DNA from 3 places in the Robbsia andropogonis genome. Region 3 is predicted to be linked to each of the others. Evidence: predicted binding sites of a transcription regulator. Region 3 holds the regulator's gene; each other region holds the start of a gene.
What was found. Region 3 encodes HrcA, which represses chaperone genes, less so after heat shock. Its sites were predicted from a motif close to TTAGCACTCNNNNNNNNNGAGTGCTAA; they were not measured.
Positions count from the first base shown of each region.

Region 1: the regulator HrcA is predicted to act here: its motif matches at 1,620-1,646, upstream of rpoH (RNA polymerase sigma factor RpoH).
Region 2: the regulator HrcA is predicted to act here: its motif matches at 2,313-2,339, upstream of groES (co-chaperone GroES).

Region 1 covers NZ_CP139170.1:955,387-959,599, forward strand. The annotation lists gene SJQ66_RS17700 (SCO family protein) at 1-611, shown strand, start outside; gene rpoH (RNA polymerase sigma factor RpoH) at 637-1,545, opposite strand; gene SJQ66_RS17710 (acyloxyacyl hydrolase) at 2,015-2,584, shown strand; gene ybiB (DNA-binding protein YbiB) at 2,672-3,757, opposite strand; gene SJQ66_RS17720 (fumarylacetoacetate hydrolase family protein) at 3,961-4,213, shown strand, end outside.
Region 2 covers NZ_CP139170.1:1,322,794-1,327,006, reverse strand. The annotation lists gene groL (chaperonin GroEL) at 1-1,614, opposite strand, end outside; gene groES (co-chaperone GroES) at 1,804-2,094, opposite strand; gene SJQ66_RS19355 (porin) at 2,536-3,765, shown strand; gene SJQ66_RS19350 (ABC transporter ATP-binding protein) at 3,707-4,213, shown strand, end outside.
Region 3 covers NZ_CP139170.1:3,105,384-3,109,596, forward strand. The annotation lists gene SJQ66_RS27010 (RNA-binding S4 domain-containing protein) at 121-594, opposite strand; gene hemH (ferrochelatase) at 627-1,688, opposite strand; gene hrcA (heat-inducible transcriptional repressor HrcA) at 1,896-2,927, opposite strand; gene SJQ66_RS27025 (NAD kinase) at 3,180-4,103, shown strand; gene SJQ66_RS27030 (DNA repair protein RecN) at 4,116-4,213, shown strand, end outside.

The DNA of each region.
Region 1 (4,213 bases), 1.5 Mb from region 3:
GCTTGATGAGCGCGGCCCTCGGCGGCTGCGGTAAACGCGGTGCGGATTTCGCCAATCTGGATATCACGGGCAGTCGTGATTTCGATCCGCGTTTCTCTCTTGCTGATTCCCACGGCACCTTGCGCACGATTGCTGACTGGCATGGCAAGGTGGTGGTGCTGTTGTTCGGCTATGCGCAATGTCCAGATGTCTGTCCGACGTCGTTGGCCGAGCTGGCGCGTGCCAAGGAGCGCCTGGGGGCCGATGGAAATCGCCTGCAAGTCGTTTTTCTCACCGTCGATCCCGACCGCGACACGCCGGCTATATTGACGGAATATGTGCGGGCATTCGATGCTGGTTTTGTTGCACTCAGGCCGGAGACCGATGCAGCCGTCCAGCAGTTGGCAAAGCAATTTCACATCTATGTGGCAAAGACGCCCGCAACATCTGCAGCCGGCGCTTCTATGTCACAGCCGGGCGCAGGGCACTACGGCATTGCCCATACGGCAGCCAGTTTCGTGTTTGACCCTGAAGGTCGCCTGAGGCTATATGCAAAGGATGGGGAGGGCGTGGACCGGTGGGTCCACGATGCCCGTCTTCTACTAGCACCGGAGCGCACCGGCGCCGCGTAGGGCGCCGCGGCCGCGGCGCGTGGGATCAGGCGAACGCGTTCAATGCGCCACGCATCTTCTTCATGGCGCTGGCTTCGATCTGGCGAATACGCTCCGCCGAGACGCCGAATTCATCGGCCAGCTCATGCAGGGTCGCACCGCCGCTACCGTCATCCTCGACGTTCAACCAGCGCGCCTGGATGATTCGGCGGCTGCGCTGGTCGAGCGACTCCAAAGCCGTGCTCAAACCATCCGATTGTAGGCGATCGAACTGACGGGTTTCCAATACTTCGCTGGGCTCGGCCCGCGAATCCGACAGGTAAGCGATGGGCGCATAAGATTCTTCGCCGTCTTCCACCTGGCCTTCGAGGGCGATGTCACCGCCGGACAGCCTACGCTCCATCTCGGCCACGTCTTCACGCTTGACGGACAATTCCTTTGCCAGGCCATCGATCTCGGCCGGTGAGAAGGCCTGAGCGCCCTGTTTGTGGCTGCGCAGATTGAAGAACAACTTTCGTTGCGCCTTCGTGGTTGCAACCTTCACCAGGCGCCAATTGCGCAGGATGTATTCATGGATCTCGGCCTTGATCCAGTGCATTGCATACGATACGAGTCGCACGTTCTGCTCCGGATCGAAGCGCTTCACCGCTTTCATCAAGCCGATATTGCCTTCCTGGATCAGGTCGGCATGCGGCAGGCCATAGCCCAGATAATGCCGCGCAATCGATACAACCAGCCGCAAGTGCGATAGAACGAGTTGCCGTGCCGATTCCAGGTCCTGATGTTCACGGAAATCGCGGGCAAACCGGGTCTCTTCCGCCTGCGTCAGCAGGGGAATCCGGTTTACTGCTTGTATATAAGCGTCGATATTGCCGATGTGCCCGGTCAGCAACGACTTCGGCGCCAGCGCCAGCGCGCCGCCGCGCACTGCCGCGCTTGAAAGGGTAGGGGACATGGCTTCGCTCACGTGAAATCCTCGGTTAGCTTGTCAGAAAAATAGCCGAACAGCAGCATCATGACAGAGAGATATTAGCACTCAATGCTGCCGAGTGCTAATAGCCAATTGGACAAAACCCTGAACGAAAAGTTCAAAAACTATCAGGTATGCTTCACCGATAGGGTAACGTCTATGGTACGCCTCCGCGCCGGTCCGCGTCTAGTGCGCAGCGTGTACTACTTACCGGGGATTTGTCTCTAAATCTTACGGAAACCCTTCATTTTAGCCGTATCCCCGACGTTTCCGCAGCAAATCGCCAAAGTGCTTAGAATGAATTCAGCATGTGTCCCCGCGATCTTCATCCAAGGGCGGCAAGCTGTCAGACGTGATGCGCTGAACGTCTGGTCTAATGGTTTGAGTAATCAAACATATTAAAAAGAACGACTGCGGTATTCATTACCGCGGTAGGTAGACGACGGAGCGGTAGATGCAAATTACAAAACGGATTTTCCGCAGCGCACTGATCGCGGGCGCTGCGGCAATCATGTATGGGCCGACCTTGGCTCACGCGGCGAGTACCTGGGGTGCGCAGTTTGCTTATGGCTTTGCCAACGATCATGAGGTGCACACGCAAAAATACGATCTAGGCCTTGTCTGGGATCCACATTTGACGTGGTGGCAGATCGGTGGCTGGAATTTTTCGGTCGTCGGTGAAGCCCATGCGGTGTACTGGGATGTGGGAAGCAGCGCCACCAAGACAATTGGTGAATTCGGCGCCACTCCGGTGTTGCGTTTCGAAAAGTCGTCAGGTGCGTGGCGTCCCTATGTGGAGGCGGGAGCAGGCGTGCGCATACTCACACATACCAGATTGTCGGATACATACACGATGTCCACCGCGTTCCAATTCGCCGATATGGTGGGCGTGGGGGTCAAATTCGGCAATCATCAGCAGTATCAACTGGGATACCGGTTTCAACATCTCTCGAACGCCAGTATCAAGAGCCCCAATCCGGGGATCGACTTTCACCAAGTCTACGTGCAATACAACTTCCAGTAGCGGAGCTGAAGGCCGACTTTTCGGTTGATGCGTTGGCCGAAGAGGCCGAGTTCGCGTGCCGCCGACGGCATGGTGGCGGCGCGTGAACTAGCGCCCGCCGTCGCTGGCAATCGCCACGATCTGCGTCACTTGTCGCGCGATGCCGGCCGGAATCCGCGTGGCGTCGGCCAGCGCCGCCGTAATCCATGCCGCCGTGGCATGTGCGTCCATCGCCTGCGCGGCGTCGGGCAATTGCAGCATTGCGGGATCGTCGGGCACGTCGTCGCTACGGCTGGAGGGCACCAGCACATCGGCAGCCCCCTCTTTCAGCCGATCGATCTGTACTTGACGCCGAACATCCGCCACGGCTTCTCCTTCCGTGCCGCGCGCCAGCAGGATATCGCCGCGTGCCAGCGACGGATGCGCCGCGAACAGGCCGGCCAGACTGTCGCGATAGGGGGGGTGCGTGTAGTTGACCAGGCGTATGCCATGCCTGCCCTCCGGATAGGCGAACACATCCAGCAATTTGACAAGGGTATGGGCGCTGTTACGTACGCCCATCGTCGCGCGCAGTTTCAGCAGCCGATCCAGCCCTGGCGACAGCACATCGATTGGCACGAAGACGGGTTTGCCTTCCCTTAACCGTTCCGTCGCATCGTCCGCCGACGCGACCGGGGGCAACCCCATTGCCGTGAAGATAGCCGCGCTCGTCACCCGGCCGGGGTCGTCGCGGACGCCGTGTACGACAACGGGAACGCCCCGCTGTGCCAACATCGCCGCCAGTAGCGGCACGAGGTTCGCCATCTTCCGGGCGCCGTTATAAGACGGGATCGATACCGGACGCAACCATCCAGTGGCGCGATGCGAGGCGGCTGTCTCCGCGACCGTTTCCACGCCATCGCACGGAAACGGGATCGCGTTGACGCGCGTTTGCGCGGCGGCGAGCATGCCGGCTAACTCGTCAGGCGTCTCCCCTTTGATGCGGTACGCCATCAACAGCGCACCCAGTGCCACATCATCGACGCGGCCATCCAGAATGGCGGTAAACAACGCCTCCGTGTCATCGCGGGACAGTGCCCGCGCGCCGCGGGCGCCGCGCCCGATTTCCTTGATCAGGTGCGCGCAGCGGAAGGCGCTTCCGTCCGGGGCGGAAGCGGGTGTGGCGGAGGCAGCGGCGGTAGGGGAGGATTGCATGTTCGATTTCGGTGAATAACGGCTGTCGCGAGTACTATAGCGCTTTCATCGGCCAGGCTTGCGGCGATGTCCCATGGAGGATGGTCACGGGACGATCTGCTCGCCCCCCTGGCAGTATGGCCGCCCGTGGCGGAGGTGGCCGCCGGTTGCTACATTCGTATTGCGATCCGATCGCTTTTTGAGATGTTCTTGGGAGACTTGTGATGGCCTATGTTATCGAACCCCCGGTCCAGGCAGCCGTTCCGGTGGCGGGCACCGATGCCGACTTTCCGGTACGCCGGATCTATTGCGTAGGCCGCAACTACGCAGCACACGCGCGTGAAATGGGACATGACCCGGACCGCGAACCACCGTTCTTTTTCGGTAAGCCGTCCGACGCGGTGGTCTACGTCGCGCCAGGCACCGAAGGCGTTTTCCCCTATCCAACGAAGTCCGATGACGTGCATTTCGAATTGG
Region 2 (4,213 bases), 1.8 Mb from region 3:
GCCGCCCGGCATACCGCCAGCCGCCGGCGCGTCATCCTTCGGCAGGTCAACGACAGCGCAATCCGTCATCAGCACCAGGCCAGCCACCGACGCCGCGTTTTGCAACGCGCTACGGGTCACCTTCGTCGGGTCCACGACACCTGCCTCGACCAAGTCTTCGTACTTGCTGGTTGCCGCGTTGTAGCCAACGTTACCGCTTTCCGCCTTCACCGCAGCCACAACCACGCTGGCTTCCTCGCCACCGTTCGAGACGATCTGACGCAGCGGCTCTTCCATCGCGCGCAGCACGATCTTGATGCCTGCGTCCTGGTCGGCATTTGCACCCTTCACTGCCGACACTGCCACCAGTGCGCGAATCAGTGCGGTACCGCCGCCGGGCACGATGCCTTCTTCAACGGCAGCGCGCGTTGCGTGCAGTGCATCTTCCACGCGGGCCTTCTTTTCCTTCATTTCGACTTCGGTCGCCGCGCCAACACGGATCAGCGCAACACCGCCTGCCAGCTTGGCAACGCGTTCTTGCAGCTTTTCACGGTCGTAATCCGACGTGGCTTCCTCGATCTGCGCGCGGATTTGCTTGACGCGTGCTTCGATGTTCACCGATTGGCCTGCGCCGTCGATGATCGTCGTGTTTTCCTTGCCGATTTCGACACGTACGGCATGGCCGAGGTGTTCCAGCGTGGTCTTTTCCAGCGTCAGGCCGGTTTCTTCCGCGATCACTTGACCACCGGTCAGGATCGCGATGTCTTCCAGCATGGCCTTGCGGCGATCGCCAAAGCCCGGCGCCTTGACGGCCACGGTCTTCAGGATGCCGCGGATGCTGTTGACCACCAGCGTTGCCAGGGCTTCGCCTTCGACGTCTTCCGCGATGATCAGCAGCGGACGGCTCGACTTCGCCACTTGCTCCAGCACCGGCAGCAGGTCACGGATGTTCGAGATCTTCTTGTCGAACAGCAGCACGTACGGATTTTCCAGAACGGCAACTTGCTTTTCCGGGTTCGTCACGAAGTACGGCGACAGGTAGCCGCGGTCGAACTGCATCCCTTCGACGACTTCGAGTTCATCTTCCAGCGACTTGCCGTCTTCGACGGTGATCACGCCTTCCTTGCCAACCTTGTCCATCGCCGCGGCGATCTTCTTGCCAACCGATTCATCACTGTTGGCCGAGATCGAACCCACTTGCTCGATTTCCTTGCTGGTCGTGCACGGCTTGCTCAGCTTCTTCAGCTCGGCGACGGCCGCCACAACGGCCAGGTCGATACCGCGCTTCAGGTCCATCGGGTTCAAGCCAGCCACCACAGCCTTCTGGCCTTCGCGCACGATGGCTTGTGCCAGCACCGTTGCCGTCGTCGTACCGTCACCTGCGTTGTCGCTGGTCTTGGAAGCCACTTCCTTGACCATTTGCGCGCCCAGGTTCTGGAAGCGATCCTTCAGCTCGATTTCCTTGGCGACCGAAACACCGTCCTTGGTAACCGTCGGGCCGCCGAAGCTGCGCTCCAGCACCACGAAACGGCCCTTCGGGCCCAGCGTGACCTTTACTGCATTGGCCAGGATGTTGATCCCTTCGACCATCTTCGCGCGCGGCGAATCACCAAAAGCGACTTCTTTAGCTGCCATGTTCTGAAACTCCTAGAATACTTTGTGCATTTGTCGAACAACAGGATGCCGGCACGACGCGGCGCGGGCTCATCACCCCTTTTCGAGGCGTCGGACGCCTCTCGCGCAACCATGCCGGTGCGTCGCACCGCCCACGTCCATCGCCGCTCGAAGGCGGACCGGACGTGAAGAACAGCGCGGAACGCGCCTTTACTTGTTCACGACTGCCATGATGTCTTCTTCACGCATCACCAGCAGCTCTTGACCATCGACCTTGACGGTCTGGCCAGCGTACTTACCGAACAGCACGCGATCACCAACCTTGACGTCGAGCGCATTCTGTACGCCCTTATCATCACGTTTGCCCGGGCCGACAGCCAGGATTTCACCTTGGTCCGGCTTTTCCGCAGCCGAATCCGGCAAAACGATACCCGAAGCCGTCTTGGTTTCTTGGTCGAGACGCTTGACGATGACGCGATCGTGCAAGGGACGCAGGTTCATACACACTCCTTTCAATTCAAAACAGGACATGACCACGAGGTAAATCGCGCGTGGTGCGACGCATCCGCGTCGTCACCCGGTTGACTCCGCGCCACCTGAAACAGGCAGCCGTGGCGGGACAATCACTGCACTTAACGCAGCCCGTCACCGTGTTAATAGCCCCGGAACCCCGCTGGACGGCCTTCTCAGGCCTTTCCCGGCGAACTCCAAGAGAACTGTTAGCACTCTCCGCCAACGAGTGCTAAGTATAGGGGTGAGCTATGGCAATTTCAAGGCAGCAGATGCAATTTCCGGGAAAACCTGACCGAATGGCAGGGCCGCGCAGGCCTTAACACCATAGTCAGGGGCCATGGGCATGCGTCTCCCGCTCTGTCACGCGCCAGTCATCTCGATTTATTACATTGCAAGCTCAATCGAATCCCATAGAGGACCTGAGCTGAAATGAAAACGATCCGCACGCACGCGGAGGGCATCTGCACGCCCGACGCAGCGACCTTCGCTGTTTGCGACGCACCCGTCGCGACCTGCCTTACCGCCAAGGCTTCCATCCGTGCCATGCGCACGACGCTCGCCACCCTCGTTTCCCTAGCGTGTCTTGCCGTTCCCCAAGCCCGTGCCGCATCCAATGTGACGCTGTACGGCATCATCGACTCGGGCGCCGAGTTCCTGACGTCCGCGGCAAGCACCACCACCGGCAGTAAGCAAAACGTCGTACGCGCCACGTCCGGCAATATGTCCGGCTCCCGCTGGGGCATCAAAGGCACCGAAGACCTGGGCGGCGGTACCCAGGCGCTGTTCCTGCTCGAAAACGGCTTCGATGCCACAAGCGGCAAGACACTGCAAGGCAGCCGTGAATTCGGTCGCCTCGCTTACGTGGGCCTGTCGAACAAGACCTACGGCCGCTTCACATTGGGTCGCCAGGGCGGCATTTTCCTGGACTGGGTCAGCAAGTACAACCCGCTCGGCAACGCCGTCTATGCGGTCAAGATGCAGGACCCAATCTTCTCGGACCGCCTCGACAACACCGTGCGCTATGAGAACGCATTTGGCGCATTCCATGTGTTGGCGCAGTATTCGAAAGGGTATGACGACGTAAGCTTCGGCAGCGCCACGCCGGGCGACAATCGCCGGGCGCAGGTGCTCGAAGCGGGTATCGAATACCGCGGCGGCCCTTTCAACGCGGTGCTGGCCTATGACCAGAAGAACGGCGGATCGACCGCGCTCAACGCCGCCACCACGGCGAAGGTCGGTGGCTACGAGGGCAACCTGAATCGCGCGGTCGCCTTGGCCGCCAAATACACGTTCGCTTCCGTTGAAGTGTCAGGCGGCTGGCGTTACCGCGATGGCCGAGCAACGCACCTTACAACGCTGACCACCACCCAGTCGGAAATCTCGAATTTCTACTGGCTAGGTGCCACCTACAGGCTGAACCCGGCCTTGGAACTGGCAGCGACCGCGATGTATCAGGATTTCAAGGATACGAATCGCGATCCGTGGTCGTTCCAGGTCAGCAGCGACTACTTCTTCTCGAAGCGGACCGACGTCTATATCAACGTCGGCTATGTGCTGAACCGGCACGGCTCGAATCTCGGCCTGAACGGCTTCGGGACCGATGTCGTCGCGGGCAGCAACCAGTTCGGGACGATGGTCGGCATCCGGCATCGCTTCTGACATGGCGGCCGGCGATTCACCGTCCGTCTCCACCGCACGTCCTCGCGGCGCCAGTGTGGCGATTCACATCGACCAGCTCAGTCATGCGTTCATACCGGCATCCACCCGCGAAAGCGATAGCGCGTGGGTACTGGACGACCTGACGTTATGTGTTCCCGCCGGCACGACGATGGCGCTGCTGGGTCCATCCGGCTGCGGCAAGAGCACATTGCTCAAACTGTTGGCCGGACTGTTGCGGCCGACCTGCGGGGCGATCCGTTTTGGCGATCGTCTCGTCGCGACAGGCGCAACGCGTGTCGGTGGCGGCATGGTTATCACGCGCGCCGGAGATGCCCCCGTGGCACGGCGCGATGTTCCACGCGACGCATGGATGGCCCCCGAGGACCGTTCCCTTGGCATGGTGTTCCAGGATTATGCGCTGTGGCCACATATGACCGTGGCAGGCAAT
Region 3 (4,213 bases):
TCGCAATCGTCTTTATCCTGTCCGTGCTGATCGCTGGAACCACCACCATTTGCTTGTCAGGCGCAGTCAGTGCACGGACATCGGAGTACGGCACCGCGAAGGCGCTGACCCGCGATTGGCTCAATCCTTATCCGGCCAGCCATCAGGCGGGCCATACGAAGGATCGTGACCTGGGCTCCCTGCTTGCGCAATGACGCGCCGGTCGCGCTTCGTGGGCCGGCCATGCCACCCGGCGGCGGGCTCCCGGAACAGGTGACGTCGGGTACGTTCGGCCTCACGCGCTTGCGCGCTGGCCACGGTTTCTTCATAAAGTAGCCGTGCAACGGGCGCCGGCCCCCTCACTTCGCTGATAGTCCGCACTACGACAGTCCACCGTCCCGCTTCCAGATCGATCGTGATCACGTCTCCGATGCGCACGTCGCGCGACGGCTTGACGGCATCGTCGCCAATCAGAATTCGCCCCTTTTGAACGGCCTGCTGCGCCAACGATCGCGTCTTGAAGAACCGCGCCGCCCATAGCCATTTGTCAACGCGCGCTTTTTGACCAGGTGCATCCCCGTTTGACGAATGGCGGTCCCTATCGAGCGTCTCCACCGTGGTTGCACGGCGGCCCGATTGTCCGCGACTCACTGCGGCGCCCCTCCCGGCCAACCGCCGAGGTTGTCGGCGCACAATGTCGCGAGTCCGGCGATCCAGGCCGGCGCATCGTTCAGGCAAGGAATCCTGCGAAATCTCTCTCCGCCAGCGTGCAGGAACGCGTCGCGCACTTCAAGACCGATTTCCTCGATCGTCTCCAGGCAATCGGCGGTAAAACCGGGGGTGAAAACATCGATCCGGCGCGTGCCGGACTGGGCCAGTGCAATCGCGGTGGGCTCCGTGTAAGGTTGCAACCACTCCGCCTTGCCGAACCGTGATTGAAAGGTCACGCGGCATCTATCGGCGTCCAACCCCAATACGTCGGCCAACCGCGCGCCAGTGGCGAGGCATTCGGCCTGGTAGGGATCGCCCAATGTAATCGTCCGTTTGGGGACGCCGTGAAAACTGAGCAACAACTTGTCGCCCGCGGAAAAATCCGGCGCACCGTGTTCCCGCCAGAAGCGCGCGACCTGCTCGGCAAGCGCCGCGATATAGTTGGGATCGGTCGGGTAAGACTTGACCGCACGCAATGCCGGTTGGTCGCGCAATCCGCGTAAATGATCATAGGCGGCATCGAAAGCGGTGGCCGTCGTGGATGCGGAGTACTGTGGGTACATCGGCATCAATAGAATGCGCTGCGTACCCGCGGCCTGCAATGCGTCGATGCGTGCCGCGATATCAGGTGTGCCGTATCGCATCGCGTATTCGACCCGCACGTTCATCCCGAGTTCCGCGAAACGGCTTCGCAGCGCCGCGGTCTGGCGTTCCGTATAGACCCGTAGCGGCGAGCCCTCGTCCATCCAGACCGAAGCGTATTTCTTCGCGGAAGCGCGTGATCGCAACGGGACGATGACCCCTCGCAATAACGGCTGCCATAATAACGCTGGAATCTCGACAACGCGGGGATCGGACAGGAACTGCTTCAGGTAACGGCCGACCGCACCCGCTTCCGGCGCATCCGGCGTGCCGAGATTGATCAGTAATACCGCCGTGCCCGAGGAACCGACCGCCTCGACGGGAGGCGCGCTCGCCAGAGATCGTCCTGGCGTCATTTCAAGGGGCGACGCAGGATCGACCAAGAGATCGGGTGCATTTGGCGACATCGGCACGGCGGATGCCGTCGACAGGATTGGCCCGGATGGCATCGTTGCGTCGGATGGACTGATCGGTGAATTCATGGAGAGACACAAAGGCAGATGTACTACCAGTGTACCCCGAGCGCGACGGTGGGCGGCAGCGTGCAGACCACTGTCGCGCCGTCAGTGCTGACTGAGCGCGTTCGATAACAACCGCGCGGTGATGTCCACAATGGGAATGACACGGTCATAAGCCATCCGTGTCGGGCCGATGACGCCAAGGGTGCCGACGATCTTGCCATCCACTTCGTATGGTGCCGTCACGACGCTCATCTCCTCGATGGGGACCAGATTCGACTCGCCACCGATATAGATTTGCACCCCTTGCGCGTGGCTCGACACATCCAGCAATTGGAGCAGACTGGTCTTCTGGTCGAACAGGTCGAACAAGCGACGCATCCGCTCCATGCTGGACGACAGATCAGTGACTTCCAGCAGATTGCGTTCGCCGGAAATCAGCAGATTGTCGCCATCGTCCGACGCTTCCTCACTGCCCGCTTCCACCGCCTCCTGCATCAGGTGCGTCATATCGGCTCGGACGGCGTCGATCTCCCCGCGCAAACGTCGCCGGACCTCGTCAAATGACTGGCCCGCGAAGTGTGCGTTGATGTAATTCGACGCTTCGATCAGTTGCGACGGACTGTATTCACGCTGCGTCGCCATGATCCGATTCTGGATATCCCCTTCCGGGGTCACGATGACAAGCAGGATGCGCTTGTCGGACAAGCGCATGAACTCAATCTGGCGGAAGGTCTGACTCCGGCGTGGCGTGAGGACAACACCGGCAAACTGAGACAGGTTCGACAACACGCCCGCCGCCGCCGCAACCACCTTCTGCGGCTGGCCGTGCTGAAGCTGCGCGGCAACCCGTTTCGCAAAATCAGCCACCTCGCCATCAGCGGTAAGAGGCTTGGATGTCAGCATCGTGTCGACGAAGAGCCGATAGCCACGCGGGGTGGGAATACGCCCCGCAGACGTATGAGGGCTCGTCACCAGGCCCAGCTCCTCAAGGTCGGACATCACGTTGCGGATGGTCGCCGGACTCAGGGCAAGTCCGGAAAACTTCGAAAGCGTGCGCGAGCCGACAGGCTGACCTTCGGCGATATACCGTTCGATCAGGGTCGTCAGCAGAGTTTGGGCGCGCGGGTCTAGCATTCAGGAATTCTAGCGCAATCCGCCCCGGGCAGGCCGTTCAAGGCATTGTTTACAATCGCATGGCGGCAATTCCGCCACTGCGCTGCGAGAACCCGCTGCCTCGTTTGCATTGCCGGGGCACGATGCACCTCGCGTCGGCCCATCCATAGACGCAGGGTTCCGACGCAGCGGCTGGTCACACGCATCCGCCATTAGGACGCAATCGGGCTGAAGCGGTAGAGTTTCCCCCGTCGCCTGTGGTGTAATGCGCAAATGGAAACCCGTACCTCTTTCAAGACCGTCGCGCTGATCGGCAGGCCTAATACGCCCAATATCGGCGAGCCGCTGCTGACACTGGCCCGCGCCATCGAAGCCCGCGGCTTCACGTTGATCTTCGAGGCCGCCACGGCCAGCGAGATAGACCTGACGTCCCAGCTCGGTTCCCTGCGCCATAGGCCGGCCGTCGCGACCACCGCCGAGATAGGCTCGCGCGCCGATGTGGCCGTCGTCGTCGGTGGCGACGGCACGATGCTCGGCGTTGGCCGCGAACTGGCACCGTTCGGCACGCCGCTGATCGGCATCAACCACGGGCGGCTCGGCTTCATCACGGATATCCCCATCGTCGACATGAACCGGGTCGTGCCGGACCTGTTGGCGGGCCACTACGAGCGCGAGGAACGCACGCTGCTGGAAGCGCGGATCATGCGCGACGGCAAGCAGATCTACGACGCACTGGCGTTCAATGACGTCGTCGTCAACCGCAGCGGGTTCTCAGGCATGGCAGAGCTGCGCGTGGTGGTGGACGGAAGATTCATGTATTCGCAACGATCAGACGGATTGATCGTGGCCACGCCAACGGGTTCGACCGCCTATGCCTTGGCGTCCCAGGGGCCAATCCTGCATCCACAGGTCGGCGGCATCGTGTTGGTGCCGATCGCCCCTCAGGCGCTGTCGAACCGACCGATCGTGCTGCCGGACAAATCCGAGATCAGCGTGCAGGTCATTGGTGGGCGGGAAGTCAACGTCAACTTCGACATGCAATCCTTCACGGCGCTGGCACTCGACGACATCATCGAGATCCGGCGTTCATCACACACGGTGCCATTCCTTCACCCGGTGGGTTACAGTTATTTTGCGACGCTGCGCAAGAAGCTGTACTGGAACGACCACCCGGCCAACGATCCGCGGCAGAGCTAAACGCCGTCCACCATGCTTCGACAACTTTCGATTCGCGATTTCGTCATCGTCGACCGCCTTGACATCGAGTTCGACGCCGGCTTCACGGTATTCTCCGGCGAGACCGGCGC